2 regions of the Sphingomonas sp. 179-I 2A4 NHS genome follow, and region 1 is predicted to be linked to the other one. Evidence: predicted binding sites of a transcription regulator. Region 1 holds the regulator's gene; the other holds the start of a gene.
What was found. The regulator LexA, encoded in region 1, represses DNA repair genes until DNA is damaged. The targets are predictions, from matches to a motif close to GTTCCNCNCTTGTTCT.
Positions count from the first base shown of each region.

Region 1 (9,056 bases):
CGCCACCAACTAGGCGCGCGCGCCGGGGCACGCCGCGCGGCCCCGGCATCAGCCGATCAGGCTCAATTGTCCTGATCGTCTTCCTGCGCCGCGGTCGAGGGCGCGGCCTGCGCCGCCTCGCGCTGCGCCTGGCGCCGCTCCGCCGCCCAGGCCTGGCCTGCCGCGATGCTGCACCCGGTCTGCCCGCCCGTGCCGATCGGCGAGCAGGTGTTGGGTAGCCCGCCGGCCACCCGCCCGACACGGTCCGCCGCCGCCGCTCGGTTGATCCAGCTCTGGTTTTGCGCCGGCACTTCGGGAGGCTGGCGCAGTTCCTTGGGCACGCGATACGCCTCGTTCGGATTGATCCGGCTGCACACCACGATCTCGTCCGCGGCCGCCGTCGGGCACGCCTCATTACCCTGCAGCGTCACCTGCCGGATGCGCTGCGGCGGCTGGCCGGACTGCGCCTGCGGCTGCTCGGCGGACGCGGAATCGACCGGCGCCCGCGCCTGATTGCCTGCCGGATCCTGCGCCGCCGCGACTTGCGGTAGCAGCGCCAGTGCAGCGGCAGTGGTGAGGGACGTGAGCGAGCGGAACATCGGCGGCAACCTCCTGGCAATCACACAACGATCGCCACACCGGCTTTTATCCCGGCTGAACGATATGTCATCGCCTACGCGATTCCGCCGCGCCGCAACAAGCGTTGCGGCACCGCGCGGTTCGGCTATGGCTGGCGGCGACATGATCCTGGTCATCGACAATTACGACAGCTTCACCTGGAACCTGGTCCATTACCTGATGGAACTGGGGGCCGAGGTGCGGGTCGAACGCAACGACGCGCTGACGGCCGCAGAAGCGCTCGCCTCCAACGCCACCGGCTTCCTGGTGTCGCCCGGCCCCTGCACCCCGAACGAGGCGGGCGTCAGTCTCGATCTCGTCGCGGCGTGCGCGGAAAGCCGCCGCCCGCTGCTCGGCGTGTGCCTTGGCCATCAGGCGATCGGCCAGCATTTCGGCGGCCGGGTCGTGCGCGGCGGGCTGATGCACGGCAAGACCAGCGCGATCGAGCATGATTCGACCGGCGTCTTTGCCGGCATCCCCTCGCCCTTCACCGCGACGCGCTATCATTCGCTGGTGGTGGAGGGCGTGCCCGACGTGCTCGTCCCCAATGCCCATGCCGCGGACGGATCGGTGATGGGGCTGCGCCACCGCGAGCTGCCGATCCACGGCGTCCAGTTTCATCCCGAAAGCATCGCGACCGAGCACGGCCACGACCTCCTGGCGAACTTCCTCGCGTTAACCGGCGCGCGGCCGACGACGAGGGCCGCGGCATGACGACCATCACGCTCCTGCCTGATCCGGCATCGCCCTTGTCGCGCGAGACGGCCGCACAGGCCTTCGCCGATATCCTCGACGGCCACGCCAGCGAGGACGCCATCGCCCGCTTCCTGCTCGATCTGTCCGATCGCGGCGAAACCTCGATCGAGATCGCCGAGGCGGCCCGCGCGCTGCGTGAGCGGCTGATCCCGATCAGCGCTCCCGTCGGCGCCATCGACGTGTGCGGCACCGGCGGCGACGGCCACCACACCCTCAACGTCTCCACCGCGGTCAGCCTGGTCGTCGCGGCTTGCGGCGTGCCGGTCGCCAAGCACGGCAATCGCGCCGCCTCGTCCAAGGCCGGCGCGGCGGATACGCTGGAGGCGCTCGGCCTCGACATGGAGCGCGCCGGCGCGCTCGCTGAGGAGACGCTGAACGAACTCGGCATCTGCTTCCTGTTCGCCGCCAATCACCACCCGGCGATGAAGCGGATCACCCCGATCCGCCAGCGGCTGGGCAAGCGCACCATCTTCAACCTGATGGGCCCGCTCGCCAACCCGGCGCACGTCACGCGCCAGCTGATCGGCATCGCCCGTCCGGATTACGCCCCGGTCTATGCGGAGGCGCTGGAGCAGCTCGGCACCGAGGCCGCGCTGGTCGTCTCGGGCGAAGAGGGGCTGGACGAAGTCTCGGGCGCCGGCCCGACGGTGGCCGTCGCGATCGGCGATGTCGCGGTTGGGCACCGGATCGTGCCCGAGGACGCCGGCGTGCCGCGCCACCCGATCGAGGCAATCCGGGGCGGCGACCCTGAGCATAACGCACTCGCCCTGCGCCGCCTGCTGAACGGCGAGCATGGCGCCTATCGCGATGCCGTGCTGCTCAACGCCGCCACCGCGCTCGCGCTGGTCGGCGAGCCGATGGAAAGCGGCGCTTCCCGCGCAGCCGAGGCGATCGACAGCGGCGCCGCACGTGACCTGCTCGATCGCTGGATCGCCTGGGCATGACCATTCTGGACCGGATCCTCGCCACCAAGCACGAGGAAGTCGCCGCCCGCCGTGCGCAGCGCTCGATCACCGATCTCGACGCCCTCGCCGCCGCGCAGAGCGCGCCCCGCGGCTTCAAGGCAGCGCTGGACAACACGCCGGCGACCTACGGCCTCATTGCTGAGATCAAGAAGGCGAGCCCCTCCAAGGGTCTGATCCGCGCCGATTTCGATCCGCCCGCGCACGCCCGCGCATATGCCGCCGGTGGTGCCACCTGCCTCTCGATCCTCACCGATCACCAATATTTCCAGGGGCATGAGGATTATCTGATCGCCGCGCGCGCAGCGTGTGACCTGCCGGTGATCCGCAAGGATTTCCTGGTCGATCCGTGGCAGGTGGCCGAGGCTCATGCGATCGGCGCCGACGCGATCCTCATCATCATGTCCGCGCTCGACGATGTCGCCGCGGCCGAGATCGAGGCCGCCGCGTTCGAACGCGGCATGGACGTGCTGGTCGAAGTGCATGACGCAGACGAGCTCGAACGCGCGCTCAGCCTCAAGTCGCGGCTGATCGGCGTCAACAACCGAAACCTGCGCGATTTCTCGGTCAGCTTCGAACGCACCTATGAACTCGTCGGTCAGGCGCCGGCAGGCTGCACCTTCGTCGCCGAAAGCGGCCTCAACACCCGCGCCGATCTCGATGCGATGGCGGAGCATGGTGTGCGCTGCTTCCTGATCGGCGAGTCGCTGATGCGGCAGGACGATGTCGCCGCCGCCACCCGCGCGCTGGTCGGCTAACGGCGATGAGCGGCCTCACCCATCTCGATGACGCCGGCGCCGCGCGGATGGTCGATGTCGGCGGCAAGAGCGAGACCGTGCGTGAGGCGGTGGCCGAGGGTCGCATCATCATGTCGGCCGAGGCAGCACAGGCGATCGCCGACGGTGCCGTGGCCAAGGGCGACGTGCTTGCCGTTGCCCGCGTGGCCGGCATCATGGCCGCGAAGCGCACCAGCGAGTTGATCCCGCTCTGCCATCCGCTGCCGCTCACCAAGGTCTCGATCGATCTCACCGTCCAGCCGGAGGGGGTCGTCGCCACCGCAACCGTGGCCACGGCCGGGCGCACCGGCGTGGAGATGGAGGCGCTCACAGCCGTCTCCACGGCGCTCCTCACCGTCTACGACATGGCGAAGGCGCTCGATAAGCGGATGACGATCGAGGGCATCCGGCTGCTGCGCAAGACGGGCGGGAAGTCGGGCGACTTCACCGCCTGATCCCGCCTCGCCCCCGGCTCGGCCTTAGCGCCCAGCGGGCAACGAACACCCTGTCGCCGCCTCCCGTAATCTGCCACTCCCGCACCATGAGCGAATTGCTTCCCGTGGCCGAAGCGCAAGCGCGTCTGCTCGCCAGCGTCACCCCCGTCTCGATCGAGACGCTGCCGATCACCCGGGCAATCGGCCGCTGGGCTGCGGCCCCGCTGGTGGCGCAGCGCACCCAGCCCGCACGCGATCTGTCCGCGATGGATGGCTATGCACTGCGCTTCGCCGATCTCCCGGGCCCGTGGCGCGTGATCGGTGAAAGTGCCGCCGGCCGCCCGTTCGAGGGCAAGGTGGCGGTGGGCGAAGCGGTGCGCATCTTCACCGGTGCGGCACTGCCGGACGGCGCCGACACGGTCATGGTGCAGGAAGAGGCAGCGCGGGACGGCGACCAGCTGATGCTCGATGGCGAAGGGCCGCTTAAGCTCGGCGGCAACGTCCGCCGTCGCGGCCTCGATTTCACGCAAGGCGACACCTTGGCGGCGGCGGGCGAACGCCTCGTCCCTGCGCGCCTCGCCGTCGCTGCGACCGGCGGTGTCGGTGACGTCGCGGTGCATCGCCGCGTGCGGGTGGCCATTGCCGCGACGGGCGACGAGCTGGTCGATCCCGGCACTGCTGCCCGCGCCGATGCCCTTCCCGAATCCAATCGCCTGCTGATCCGCGCTTTGCTCGCCGATCTGCCGGCGGACATTATCGACCTCGGCATTCTCCCCGATCGACTGGACGTGCTCACCGACGCCTTCGCCTCCGTCGACGCGGACCTGCTCGTCACCACCGGCGGTGCCTCGGTCGGCGATCACGATCTGGTGCGCCCGGCCCTGATCGCAGCTGGGGCCAGCATCGACTTCTGGCGCGTAGCGCTTCGCCCCGGCAAGCCGCTGATGGCCGGCCGCCGCGGCGCCATGGCGGTACTTGGCCTGCCGGGCAATCCGGTCTCCGCCTTCGTCACCGCGCTACTGTTCGTGAAGCCGCTGATCGCGCGCCTCGCGGGCGCCGCGCAGCCGCTGCCGCTCACCACCCGCGCCACGCTTGGCGAAGCGCTGCCGCCGAACGGCCCGCGCACCGATTACATGCGCGCCGCGCTGGTCGATGGCGAGGCATTCGTCGCCGCCATCCAGGACAGTTCCATGCTGCTCACGCTTGCCCGGGCCGGCTGCCTGATCGTCCGCCCACCGCACGATCCGGCGCGGGAACGCGGCGACTCGGCAGAAATCCTGATGATCGCTTGACGCATTGAGGAACGTTCCATAAAGGTTCTTCGTCTGTTCGCGGCGGAGGCGATGCGATGCTTACGAAAAAGCAGCACGAGCTGATCTGTTTCATCAACGACCGGCTGGTCGACACCGGCGTGTCGCCCTCGTTCGAGGAAATGAAGGAGGCGCTCGACCTCAAGTCGAAGTCCGGCGTCCACCGCCTGATCTCGGCGCTGGAGGAACGCGGCTTCCTACGTCGCCTGCCGAACCGTGCGCGCGCGCTCGAAGTGCTCAAGATGCCCGAGCGTCTGGACGCGAAGAAGGCGCCCGCACCGGCCGCCCGGCCCGCCGTGCCCGAACCCGCCAACGACGTCATCGAAGTGCCGCTGCACGGCCGCATTGCCGCCGGTGTGCCGATCGAGGCGATGGAGGGTGCGTCCTCGCTCCCCGTCCCCGCTGCGCTGCTTGGCTCGGGTGAGCATTTCGCGCTCGAGGTCGCTGGTGACTCGATGGTCGAGGCCGGCATTCTCGACGGCGATTTCGCGCTGATCCGCAAGCAGGACGTGGCCCGCGACGGCGAGATCGTGGTTGCGCTGATCGAGGACAGCGAAGCGACGCTTAAATATTTCCGTCGCGAGGGGGCGATGATCCGGCTCGATCCGGCGAACCGCGCTTATGATCCGCAGCGCTACGCCCCGGCGCAGGTGCGCGTGCAGGGTAAGCTCGCGGGAATCCTTCGCCGCTATTCCTGATCGCCGCCATCACCCAGGGGTGCGTGTCTCCGGGCCGTTGAACCGTCATGACACTCCCGGTCGCCAGCGTGACGGCGACCCCGCCGGTTTTCGCCAGCGTCTCGCGATCTAGGCGTAGCCAGCGCGGCTGGCACCGCCGCGGCAGCCGACGCTCGCTGATCACCACGTCCGCGGCCAGGCACGCCTCGATCAGTTCGCCCGCCGGCACTAGGTACGCGCTCCGCGTCGCAAGGATGCGCCAGCTGCGCTCACCCGCGGCCAGGTCGACGCGGCAAAGGTCGCGGCTGCACTGCGCAGCTGACTGTTCGGACAGCAGCACCGGCTCCACGTCGCTGCCGCCATTCTCCGCCAGCATGTCGCGCGCATAATCGCCCGCGCGATCACGCAGCAGCGCGACCCGGCCGTCCGGCAACCGGATCCCGACGTGCCGTCCGTCCCCCGTTACCAACAGGTCCGGCGCGGGCACCATCAGCGCCCATAGCGCACCGATCGCCACCGGTATCGCGCCAATCCGGCGCATGTTCGTCCGCCACAGTGCCAGCCACAATCCGCCCGCGACCATCAATCCAAAGGCGCCGCGCGGCATGGCGGGCAAGGCAGCGACCGCGCCCGGCGCCTCCGCCGTCACCCGCGCAAGTCCCAGCAGCAGCGCCAGCGCCTGCCCCGCCAGCCACCATACCGGCCCGCCAAGCCCCACACCGTCCAGCGCCAGCGCCATTGCCTCCAGTGGCATCACCACGAACGTCGTCAGCGGGATTGCGACGATATTGGCCAGCGCGCCGTAGATCCCCGCCTTGTGGAAATGGAACACCGCGATCGGCATCAGCGCGATCTCCACCGCGATGCCCGTCAGCAGCAGGGATCCCCCGCCGCGCAGCATCCGCGCCGCCCAGCCTTCCTCGCGCGGGCCGAACCACTGCCGCACCCGCGGATGCTCGGCGAGCGCGATGATCGCCGTGACCGCCGCGAACGACAGCTGGAAGCTTGGCCCGGCGAGCGACTCGGGCCACAGCAGAAGCACCACCACCGCGCCTGTCGCCACCAGCCGCAACGTCAGCGCCTCGCGCCCCAGCGCCATCGCGGCGAGCACCAGCAGCGCGGCGATGCAGCTTCGGATCGTCGGCACCTCGCTCCCCGTCAGCAAGGTGTAGCCGACCGCCGCCCCGGCCGCGACGGCGGCCGCGATCAGCGGCACCCGGCCTGTCAGCGCCAACCGCATGTTGAGCGCCAGCAGCCGCATCGCGATCACCATGGTGAGCCCCACCACCGCGGTGATGTGCAGTCCGCTCACCGACAACAGGTGCGCGAGGCCCGAGCGGCGCATCGCTTCCTGATCCTCCGCCGCGATGCCGCCGGTATCCCCCGTCGCCAGCGCCGCCGCGATCCCGCCAGCGCTCCCCTCCAGCCGCGCCTGGATGTGCCGTGACAGCCGCGCGCGCAGCGGCTCGGCCGTGTCGCCGGCGCTCAGTATCCGCGGTGGGCCCAGCGCCCGCCCGGTCGCGCCGATAGAATCGAACCACGCGACCCGCGCAAAGTCATAGGCGCCCGGCACCGCGGGCGGCGGTGGCGGCATCAGCCGCGCCCTCACGGCAATGATCGCGCCGGGCACCAGCCCGGCCGGCACATCCTTCTCCGCCACGTTCAGCCGGATCCGCGCCGGCCGCGTCGCCGGTGCGCCCTCGCCCAACTTCAGGTCGCCAAGCTGCAGCCGCACCAGCGCGCGTGCCGGTATCCGCTGCACCCGCGCCACCCGCGCCGTCAGCGCGACGATCGCCGGCCGCGTCAGCACCGGCGCAGCGGCCCGTTCTGCCCGGAACCAGACGAGCGCCAGCCCCAGCGCCATCATCATGCTGCCGATCGCGACCGCCCGGGCGGCACGCCCGCCCCGCCCCAAGGCCAGCGCGACGCACGCAAGCGACGCGCAGCCGAGCAGCACCGCCTGCCACGCGCCCCGATCCGGCAACACGAACCACGCCGCCACGCCAGCGCCAAGCGCCACCGGCAGCCACAGGGCGAGCTGGTCGCGCTCCGCCTCCAGCCAAGCCTCCACCCGCGCCCGCGCGGTTTGAAGCGTCGGAAGCTGCGTGCTAGGGGGCTGCGCGGCCGTTGTCGCCATCTCGAATTCCAGCCTGGGAGCTAGCGCGCTTGAGCGCAACTACAGAAGCCCGCGAGCGCGGTGTCGTCACCCGCTTCGCCCCGTCGCCGACGGGATTTCTCCACCTCGGCGGCGCGCGCACTGCGCTGTTCAACCTGCTCTTCGCGCGCCACCACGGCGGCAAGTTCCTGCTAAGGATCGAGGACACCGATCGCGCGCGGTCCACGCAGCCGGCGATCGACGCGATCCTGTCCGGCATGCGCTGGCTCGAGCTCGATTGGGATGGCGAGGAAGTCTACCAGTCGAGTCGCGCCGATCGTCACGTCGAAGTGGCCGAGGCGATGATCGCCGCCGGCGCCGCCTATCGCTGCTACATGACGCCCGAGGAGATCGACGCGATGCGCGCCGAGGCCCAGGCGAAGAAGCAGCCGCTGCGCATCCGCTCGCCGTGGCGTGACAAGACCAATGACGATCCCAACGCCTCCTATGTCGTCCGCCTGAAGGCGCCGACCGAGGGCGCGACCACGATCGAGGATCGCGTTCAGGGCCCGATCACCGTCCAGAATGCCGAGCTCGACGATCTCGTCCTGCTGCGGTCGGATGGGACGCCGACTTACATGCTCGCGGTGGTGGTCGACGATCACGACATGGGCGTCACGCACGTCATCCGCGGCGACGATCATATCAACAACGCCTTCCGCCAGCTCCCGATCATCCGCGCGATGGATGCGATCGAGGGCAATTGGCCCGATCCGATCTACGCCCATATCCCGCTGATCCACGGCGCGGACGGCGCGAAGCTGTCGAAGCGGCACGGCGCGGTCGGGATCGAGGCCTATCGCGACGAGCTCGGCATCCTTCCGGAGGCGCTCGACAATTACCTCCTCCGCCTCGGCTGGGGCTATGGCGACAATGAAATCATCAGCCGCGAACAGGCGATCGAGTGGTTCGATCTGTCGGGCGTCGGCAAGTCACCGTCGCGCTTCGATCTGAAGAAGCTCGAGAACCTCAACGGCCATTACATCCGCGCCGCGGACGATGCGCGGCTCGCCGGTCTCGTGTCTGATCGCCTCGAGCTCGCCGAGGACGACGGGCGCCGCGCCACGATCGCCGCGGCGATGCCCGCGCTGAAGCCGCGCGCGGCGAACCTCAACGAACTGGCCGATGGCGCGCGCTTCCTGCTTGTCACTCGTCCGCTGCCGATTGCGGCCGATGCGGAACCGCTTCTGGCCGGCGATGCACCGGCCACACTCGCGAAGGTGCATGCTGCGCTTGACGCGGTGCACAAGTGGGATACGGAGACGCTCGAAAACGCGGTGCGGCAGGTTGCCGAGGCGCTGGGCTTGAAGCTCGGCCAGGTGGCTCAGCCGCTCCGTGCCGCACTCACCGGCCGCCGCACCTCGCCGGGGATCTTCGACGTGCTCGTCC
Region 1 is NZ_JBIQFL010000004.1:104,810-113,865, reverse strand. It holds gene ACH0CP_RS09175 (alpha/beta fold hydrolase) at 1-13, shown strand, start outside; gene ACH0CP_RS09170 (hypothetical protein) at 63-578, opposite strand; gene ACH0CP_RS09165 (aminodeoxychorismate/anthranilate synthase component II) at 721-1,311, shown strand; gene trpD (anthranilate phosphoribosyltransferase) at 1,308-2,297, shown strand; gene trpC (indole-3-glycerol phosphate synthase TrpC) at 2,294-3,073, shown strand; gene moaC (cyclic pyranopterin monophosphate synthase MoaC) at 3,079-3,546, shown strand; gene ACH0CP_RS09145 (molybdopterin molybdotransferase MoeA) at 3,633-4,817, shown strand; gene lexA (transcriptional repressor LexA) at 4,874-5,533, shown strand; partial or broken gene ACH0CP_RS09135 (ComEC/Rec2 family competence protein) at 6,117-7,649, opposite strand; gene gltX (glutamate--tRNA ligase) at 7,679-9,056, shown strand, end outside.

Region 2 (9,056 bases), on a different contig from region 1:
CTACCTTGTGCACGGTGATGAGGGGGGCGCAAACTTCTCGAACATTGCGCTTATGGGGTTGGTTGGCGGGATTTTGGAGATTGCTGGCGCGGGCGACGGTGTTGGCGAGGGTGCGGCCAGTGTCGAAAAAGGCGGCGACGCCCGGCACATGGGCACCGGCATCGTTGGAGCCGCACCGGGCGTGCTTGTCGGGATGTGGACCCTCGCCCGGGTAGCGGACCGACGGCATGGCATTCCACCGCGCGAGCGCGGCGGCGGCGCGGTCGTCAGCATTGGGATCGAGGCCCTCGAAACCGCGCCAGCGGGTATTGGGCACGTCCTCCGGATCGGGACGCCCGGGAAGGCTCGTCGGCACGGGGCGCGCGCCCTCGTCCGGCGGCATGGCGCGGAAGGGATGATCGGCGGCCTCGCTGCGGCGACCCATTTCGCGCATCGGCGGGCGCTGGTGCGCGGGCATGGCCTCCACCTGACGTGCGACATCGGCGCGCGTCGATTGCGACCAGCGCTTCTCAACAGGCGCAGCCGCATCACCGCGAGCCCAGCGGGCGCCGGGACGCCAGCCGGTGTTCTTGGGCGCGTCGCATTGCAGCACCTGTTCCTCGGCCACCGCCGCGGTGAGCGGCGCGAGATCGAGCGGGGTTCCCGGTTCAGGCCGCGGCGTTGGTGCGCGGCGACGCTCGGCCCGGCGCACGCGATCGATTGCCCAGTGCGGCAGGTAGAGCGAGACGACCCGTGTCATCGCAGGCCTCCAGTAAAGTATCGAAAGGTTCGCCGCCGCGTTGCCGCACCAGCGAGACGGACCAGCGCGGACGGCCCATGCTGCCGCAGCGCAGGGGAACGGAAGGAGCAGCGCCGATTCGCCAGCGGGTGAGCGCGGCAGAAGGCATGCCGAGCGGATCGGAATCCTCGCGCGCATGGCGGCGCATGAGGAGCGCGATCGTGCGGCCCCCCTCTGCCGCGAGTTGCAGCCGGCGGGTGGCGCCCATGCCGGCGCGCTTCACTTCGCCGATCACCGCACCAAGGCCGCGGTGACGCAGCCCTTCCTCCATCAGCGCGAGCAATTCGGCATCATCGCGTGCCTCGGCATAAAGGACGCGTTCGGGCGTCAGCCCTGCCTGATAGAGGCCGGGAGCGAACAGATCGCGGCGACGCACGACCCACAGGATCGGGCCCCAGGCACGCGCGGCGATCCCGGCCATGAACAAGGTGGCGGCGGCATCGTCCGACATTTCGGCAGAGCCGGCCGCGACCTCGTGCAGGGCATCCAGCCGCAGCCCGCCATCGGCCAGCCGCGAATCAACTTGCGCAATCCCGAACGGCAGGGTTTCACGCCGGCGATGACCGTCGCCTTCAATGGCGCGGAGCGTTTCGCGAAGCTCTGCAATGACGGCGGGAGAGGACACTGGCACGACTCGATCAAGACTGTTGTTCCCATTTTGTTCCAACAGTCATCAGAGTCAATCAGGCAAAACCGCGCCCTGATTTCCGCGCTGATCGTTTCAGCTGCAACCATCACTAGCGCGGCGCTTTGAAATTTTATAACAAGGGCTCCAAGGACCCGCTGGTGCGTTTTGCCGGCGGTTTTCAGACCGGAGAGATCATGGCGGACGCCGCCCGCAGCAATTTGCCCCCGCTCGCGCTGCATGTGCCCGAGCCCAAGTTTCGACCCGGCGACACGGTGGATTTCGCGGACGTCGATGTTCCCGCGGCAGGATCCGTGCGCCGGCCCGACACGGCCGAGGACCCACGCGCCTTCACCGACCTCGTTTACACGATGGTGCGGGTGCTGGACGAGAACAACCAGGCCGTCGGCCCATGGAATCCCAAGCTGTCACCCGACACGCTGCGGCGCATGCTGCGCCACATGGCAACGGTGCGCGCGTTCGACGAGCGCATGTTCCGCGCGCAGCGGCAGGGCAAGACCAGCTTCTACATGAAGTCGCTGGGCGAGGAGGCGGTCGCCGTGCCGCAGGCCTATGCGCTGGACGCCGACGACATGTGCTTTCCGTCGTATCGCCAGCAGGGCCTGCTGATCGCGCGCGGCTGCCCGCTGGTCGACATGATGAACCAGATCTATTCGAACACGGGCGACAAGCTGCAGGGAAAGCAGCTGCCGATCATGTATTCGGAAAAGCGCTTCAGCTTCTTCTCGATCTCCGGCAACCTGACGACGCAATATCCGCAGGCCGTGGGCTGGGCGATGGCGTCGGCATCGAAGGGTGACACGCGCATCGCCGCCACCTGGTGCGGCGAGGGATCGACCGCGGAAGGCGACTTCCACTCCGCGCTGACCTTCGCCACCGTCTACCGCGCGCCGGTGATCTTCAACGTCGTCAACAACCAATGGGCGATTTCAAGCTTTTCCGGCTTTGCCGGCGCGGAGGCGACGACCTTTGCCGCGCGCGCCGTGGGCTATGGCATCGCTGGCCTACGGGTCGACGGCAATGACGCGCTGGCGGTCTATGCCGCGACGCAATGGGCGGCGGAGCGCGCGCGGACCAACCAGGGCCCGACGTTGATCGAGCATTTCACCTATCGTGCCGAGGGGCACTCCACCTCCGACGATCCGTCGCAATATCGCAGCGCGGGCGAACCAACGGCATGGCCGCTGGGCGACCCGATCCGGCGGCTGAAGGACCACCTGATCGCCATCGGCGAATGGGACGAGGAACGCCACGCGGCGATGGACAAGGAAGTTGCCGACGCGGTGAAGGCCGCGCAGAAGGAAGCCGAGAAGAACGGCATCCTTGGCCATGGCCTGCACCAGCCGCTCGACACGTTGTTCGACGGCGTGTTCGAGGAGATGCCGTGGCATTTGCGCGAACAGCAGGCGCAGATGCTGGCCGAGGAAGAGGAAAGCGGGCGGCCATGGGCGCGCAAGTGAGCCTCTCCTCTGTCGTCACCCCGGGCTTGATCCGGGACCCCGCTTCTCTTCTCCCGCTTCAAAACAGCGGGACCCCGGCTCAGGGCCGGGGTGACGGTGACATGCTATGACCGACACGCAGATCGAAACTGCACAGGCTGAAGCGGCCGGAGCCGCGGATGGCACCGATGCCACCCAGCGCATGAACATGATCCAGGCGATCAATTCCGCCATGGACGTGATGATGGCGCGCGACCCGGACGTGGTGGTGATGGGCGAGGACGTCGGCTATTTCGGCGGCGTGTTCCGCGCGACCGCGGGCCTGCAGGCGAAATATGGCAAGACGCGCGTGTTCGACACGCCGATCACCGAAATCGGCATCATCGGCGTCGCGATCGGCATGGGTGCCTATGGCCTGAGGCCCGTGCCAGAGATCCAGTTCGCCGATTACATCTATCCCGCGCTCGACCAGCTCGTCAGCGAGGCGGCGCGGCTGCGTTATCGTTCGGGCGGGGAATTCACCGCGCCGATCACGGTGCGATCGCCGTTCGGCGGCGGCATCTTCGGCGGGCAGACGCACTCGCAGAGCCCGGAAGGCATCTTCACCCACGTATCGGGCCTGAAGACCGTGATCCCGTCGACGCCGTATGATGCCAAGGGCCTGCTGATCTCCGCGATCGAGGACAATGATCCGGTGATCTTCTTCGAGCCCAAACGCATCTACAACGGGCCGTTCAACGGCCATTGGGACCGGCCGGCGGCGAACTGGTCCAAGCATCCCGGCGGCGACGTGCCGAGCGGCTATTACAAGATCCCGATCGGCAAGGCCGCCGTCGTCCGCGAGGGCGAGGCGGTGACGATGCTGGCCTATGGCACGATGGTGCACGTCTGTGCGCAGGTGGTGGAGGATACCGGCGTCGATGCCGAGATCATCGACCTGCGCAGCCTGGTGCCGCTCGACATCGAGACGATCGAGGAGAGCGTGAAGAAGACCGGGCGCTGCCTGATCGTGCATGAGGCGACGCGCACCGGCGGGTTCGGTGCGGAGCTGTCGGCGCTGGTTCAGGAGCGCTGTTTCTACCATCTCGAGGCGCCGGTGGAGCGCGTGACGGGTTTCGACACGCCTTATCCGCACAGCCTGGAATGGGCATATTTCCCGGGCCCCGTGCGCATCGGCATGGCCCTCAAGAAGATTCTGAAGGACTGATCGGCACATGGCGCGTTTTACCTTCAAGCTGCCGGACATCGGCGAAGGCATTGCCGAGGCGGAGATCGTCGGCTGGCACGTCGCGGTGGGCGACCGCGTCGAGGAAGACCAGAATATCGCAGACATGATGACCGATAAGGCGACGGTCGAGATGGAATCGCCGGTGTCCGGCGTGGTGGTGGAGCTGGCCGGCGAGGTCGGCGACCAGATCGCGATCGGCGCGATGCTGGTGGTGATCGAGACCGATGCCGATGGCGCGGTGGAGCCGGAGGGCGAGACGGCGGCGGACGTCGAGCACAAGCTGGGCGGCGCGGACGAAGCCGAGGCGTTCGAGGCGGAGAACCCGGGGGTCGAGGAGGTGGTGGAAGCCGCTCCTGCCACGCCGGCTCCTGCTGCACCCGCTGCGGACGTGGCTCCGGCTGATGCCGCGGCATCGCCAACGGCTCCCGTCCTTGCTTCGCCCGCGGTGCGGGCGCGCGCGAAGGATCTGGGCGTCGACCTGTCCGAGGTGAAGGTGTCGGAAGGCGATCGCATCCGCCACGCCGATCTGGACGCGTACCTGCGCTACGCGGGCGGGCAGGGCTATCACCCGCCGCATGCCAGCCGTGCGCGCGCGGACGAGCAGGTCAAGGTGATCGGGATGCGTCGTCGCATTGCCGAGAACATGGCCGCGTCGAAGCGCAACATCCCGCACTTCACTTATGTCGACGAGATCGACGTGACGGCGCTGGAGGATATGCGTGCCGACCTGAACGACAATCGCGGGCAGCGGCCGAAGCTGACCATGCTGCCGTTCCTGATCGTCGCGATCTGCCGCACGTTGCCGGACTTCCCGATGCTGAACGCGCGCTATGACGACGAGGCGGGCGTGGTGACGCGGTCGGGCCGGGTGCATCTCGGCATGGCGGCGCAGACCGATGCGGGCCTTACCGTGCCGGTGATCCGCGATGCGCAGGACAAGAACGTCTGGCAGCTCGCCGCCGAGATCGGGCGCTTGGCGGAAGCGGCGCGCACGCAGAAGCTGAAGCCCGAGGAGCTGGGCGGCGGGACAATTACCGTTACCTCGCTCGGCCCGCTGGGCGGTATCGCGACGACGCCGGTGATCAACCGGCCGGAAGTGGCGATCATCGGGCCGAACAAGATCGTCGAGCGGCCGGTGTTCCGAGGGGATGATATTGTGCGCGCGAAGCTGATGAACCTGTCGATCAGTTGCGACCACCGTGTGGTCGATGGCTGGGATGCGGCAAGCTACGTCCAGGCGGTGAAGAAGCTGCTCGAGACGCCCGTGCTGCTGTTTGCGGACTGAGGGGGGCGATGCTTCCCGCTATCGTCCTGTCCGTCACGATCGCGCGGCCATGGCGAGAGGTTTACGAGGCGTTCTGGCGCCCGACGGCCTTCCCGCGCTGGGCCTCAGGGCTCAGCGAGTTCGCGCTGCGCGAGGATGGCGACTCGTGGGTCGGCGAGGGCGCGGACGGTGGAATCCGCGTCTTCTTTACGCCGCACAACGAGTTTGGCGTGATGGATCATCGCGTCGAGCCGGACGGCGGGGAGCCGGTGAACGTGCCGCTGCGCGTGATCGCCAATGGCGAAGGCGCGGAGGTTCAGCTGACGCTGTTCCGCCAGCCCGGCATGGATGACGAGGCGTTTGCGCGCGACCGCCGCTGGATCCGCAAGGACCTGGCGACGCTGAAGGCGCTGGCCGAGCGCGGCTGACGATTCGCCGCGCCGGCCGGACGCAAGTCGCTAGACGCGGCGGCCGGTAAAGAGCTGCACGAGGCCGACGATCAGTGCGATCACCAGGAGAATGTGGATCAGGCCGCCGGCGACATGCAGGCTAAAGCCGAGGAGCCACAGGATCAACAGGATAACAACGATCGTCCAGAGCAAGGCGCGTTCCTTTCAAGCTTATGCCTTGTGAACGATGCCGTGGAGCGACCGTTCCGTGCTGGCCGGCAACATTGTGTAACACGTGCCCGGCCCCGTGGATGATGGATGCGGCCTGCCCGCCGGTGGGGGATTGCTCCGCAACCCATCCCGATCTATATTGGCTGTGCTTTCTCTTACATCGTCAGATGCGAGGGGTCGCGGGGCAAGGCTTCGCGGCGGCAACAACCTGTGTGTATGTGGAGCCCCGATGGCGGATATTGCCGCGCTGACCCAGATGATCGAGACCGAGGCGAAGGCGCTCGGCTTCGACCTCGTGCGTGTCGCGCTGTTCGGCAAGGGTGACGAGCGCACGCTGCAGGTGATGGCCGAGCGGCCCGATACGCGGCAGCTGACGATCGACGATTGCGCCGACCTGTCGCGCCGCATCTCCGACGTGCTCGACGTGCTGGAGGAAGAAGGGCGTGACCCGATCGAGGGCGCCTATCGCCTGGAAGTGTCGAGCCCCGGCATCGATCGCCCGCTGACGCGCCTGTCGGATTACACCGACTGGACCGGGCATGAGGCGAAGCTGACACTGGACGCGCCGCTCGACGGGCAGAAGCAGTTCCGCGGCGAGATTGCCGGCGTTGAGGGTGAGGACATCGCCATCCGCAATCGTACCGGCACGGTCGCCCACGTTCCCTTCGGTCGGATCATCGATGCGAAGCTGGTGCTGACCGACAAATTGATCGCTGCCACCGTCCCGCTCTCCGTCGAGGGCGCGGAAGAAGAAGAAATCGAAGCAGAGGAAACCGAGTAATGGCTACCGGCGTCACCGCGAACCGCGCGGAACTGATCGCGATCGCCAACAGCGTCGCCAGCGAGAAGATGATCGACAAGGCGATCGTCATCGAGGCGATGGAGGATGCGATCCAGCGTGCGGCACGTACCCGCTACGGCCAGGAAATGGATATCCGCGCGAAGCTGGACCCGAACAACGGCGACCTCAGGCTGTGGCGCGTCGTCGAGGTGGTCGAGCAGGTCGACGACATCTACAAGCAGGTTGACCTGAAGGGCGCGCAGAAGCTGCAGGCGGGCGCGAGCGTCGGCGACTTCCTGGTCGATCCGCTGCCGCCAATCGAATTCGGCCGCATCCAGGCACAGGCCGCCAAGCAGACCATCTTCCAGAAGGTGCGCGACGCCGAGCGCGAGCGCCAGTATGAGGAGTTCAAGGACCGCGCGGGTGAGATCATCACCGGGGTCGTCAAGCGCGTCGAGTTCGGGCACATTGTCGTCGACCTGGGCCGCGCCGAGGGCGTGATCCGCCGCGACCAGCAGATCCCGCGCGAAGTGGTGCGCGTGAACGATCGTATCCGGTCGCTGATCCTGAAGGTGGTGCGCGAAAACCGCGGGCCGCAGATCTTCCTCAGCCGCGCGCATCCCGACTTCATGAAGAAGCTGTTCGCGCAGGAAGTGCCCGAGATCTACGACGGCATCATCGAGATCAAGGCCGCCGCCCGCGACCCTGGGAGCCGCGCCAAGATCGGTGTCATCAGCCACGATTCCTCGATCGACCCGGTCGGCGCCTGCGTCGGCATGAAGGGCAGCCGCGTTCAGGCCGTCGTGCAGGAAATGCAGGGCGAGAAGATCGACATCATCCCCTGGTCGCCCGACATCGCGACCTTCGTCGTCAACGCGCTGCAGCCGGCAAACGTCAGCCGCGTGATCATCGACGAGGAAGAGGAGCGGATCGAAGTCGTCGTTCCCGATGACATGCTGAGCCTTGCCATCGGCCGCCGCGGCCAGAACGTTCGCCTCGCCAGCCAGCTGACCGGCAAGGCGATCGACATCATGACCGAGACCGATTCGAGCGAGAAGCGCCAGCAGGACTTCGTCGCCCGCACCGAGATGTTCCAGAACGAGCTCGACGTTGACGAGACGCTGGCGCAGCTGCTGGTCGCCGAAGGCTTCACCGAGATGGAAGAGGTCGCTTATGTCGAGCTCGACGAGCTCGCCGCGATCGAAGGCTTCGACGAGGATCTCGCGCAGGAGCTGCAGAGCCGCGCTGCCGAGGCGATCGAGCGTCGCGAGCAGGCGAACCGCGACGAGCGCCGTGCGCTGGGCGTCGAGGATGCGCTGGCCGAGCTGCCGTACCTGACCGAGGCGATGCTCGTCACGTTGGGCAAGGCGGGCATCAAGACGCTCGACGATCTCGCCGATCTGGCGACCGACGAGCTGATCGAGAAGAAGCGCGCCGAGCCGCGTCGCCGCAACGAGGATGCGCCGCGCCGGCCGGAGCACAAGGGCGGCGTGCTGGGCCAGTATGGCCTGACCGAGGAGCAGGGCAACGAGATCATCATGGCTGCCCGCGCCCATTGGTTCGAGGACGAGAATGAGGACGCTGGCGAGCCGGCGGCCGCAACGGAGGAATCGAACGCCTGATGCCGTTCGTATCGATCAGACTGTCGGGCTCCGCATCCAAGGAGCAGAAGGCGGGGATTGTGGCTGACGTCACGTCCTCGCTGGTCACGCGGCTGGGCAAGAACCCGGCCGCGGTGCAGATCGTGATCGAGGAAGTTTCGACCGAGAATTATGGTGCCGGCGGCGTGCTGATCGCCGACCGGGACGCGCCGAAGGTGCCAAGTGCCAAGGTGCCAAGTGCCAAGGTGCCAAGTGAGGGAGACGCACATGCGGAACCCTCACAATGATGCGCTAACGCCGCCCCGTATCAGTGTCTCGCGTTGCGACGCGCTTCCGAAGGAGGCGCGGCGATGAGCGAGCGTACCTGTATCCTGACCCGCGACTCGTCGTCGCCGGCGCATCTCATCCGGCTGGCGCTGGCGCCCGAAGGACGCGTGCTGCCTGACGTGCGCGCGAAGGCGCCGGGCCGCGGCGCCTGGATCGGCGTGACTGCGGCCGAGCTTGCCGAGGCGCAGGCCAAGGGCAAGCTGCGCGGCGCGCTTGCCCGTTCGTTCAAGACCGGCACCTTCACCGTACCGGACGATCTGCCGGCGCTGATCGCCATTGCACTCGAGCGAAATGCGCTCGACCGGCTGGGGCTGGAATCGCGCGCCGGCATGGTGCTGACGGGATCGGAGCGCATCGTCGAGGCGGCGCGCA
Region 2 is NZ_JBIQFL010000003.1:69,645-78,700, forward strand. It holds gene ACH0CP_RS06415 (DUF6504 family protein) at 1-739, opposite strand, end outside; gene ACH0CP_RS06420 (ImuA family protein) at 648-1,403, opposite strand; gene ACH0CP_RS06425 (3-methyl-2-oxobutanoate dehydrogenase (2-methylpropanoyl-transferring) subunit alpha) at 1,601-2,884, shown strand; gene ACH0CP_RS06430 (alpha-ketoacid dehydrogenase subunit beta) at 3,066-4,070, shown strand; gene ACH0CP_RS06435 (dihydrolipoamide acetyltransferase family protein) at 4,078-5,376, shown strand; gene ACH0CP_RS06440 (polyketide cyclase) at 5,385-5,783, shown strand; gene ACH0CP_RS06445 (lmo0937 family membrane protein) at 5,814-5,957, opposite strand; gene rimP (ribosome maturation protein RimP) at 6,205-6,756, shown strand; gene nusA (transcription termination factor NusA) at 6,756-8,378, shown strand; gene ACH0CP_RS06460 (4-oxalocrotonate tautomerase family protein) at 8,378-8,644, shown strand; gene ACH0CP_RS06465 (DUF448 domain-containing protein) at 8,708-9,056, shown strand, end outside.
Region 2: ACH0CP_RS06420 (ImuA family protein) is a predicted target of LexA. The motif match lies at 1,428-1,443, and genes of this name have one in related genera.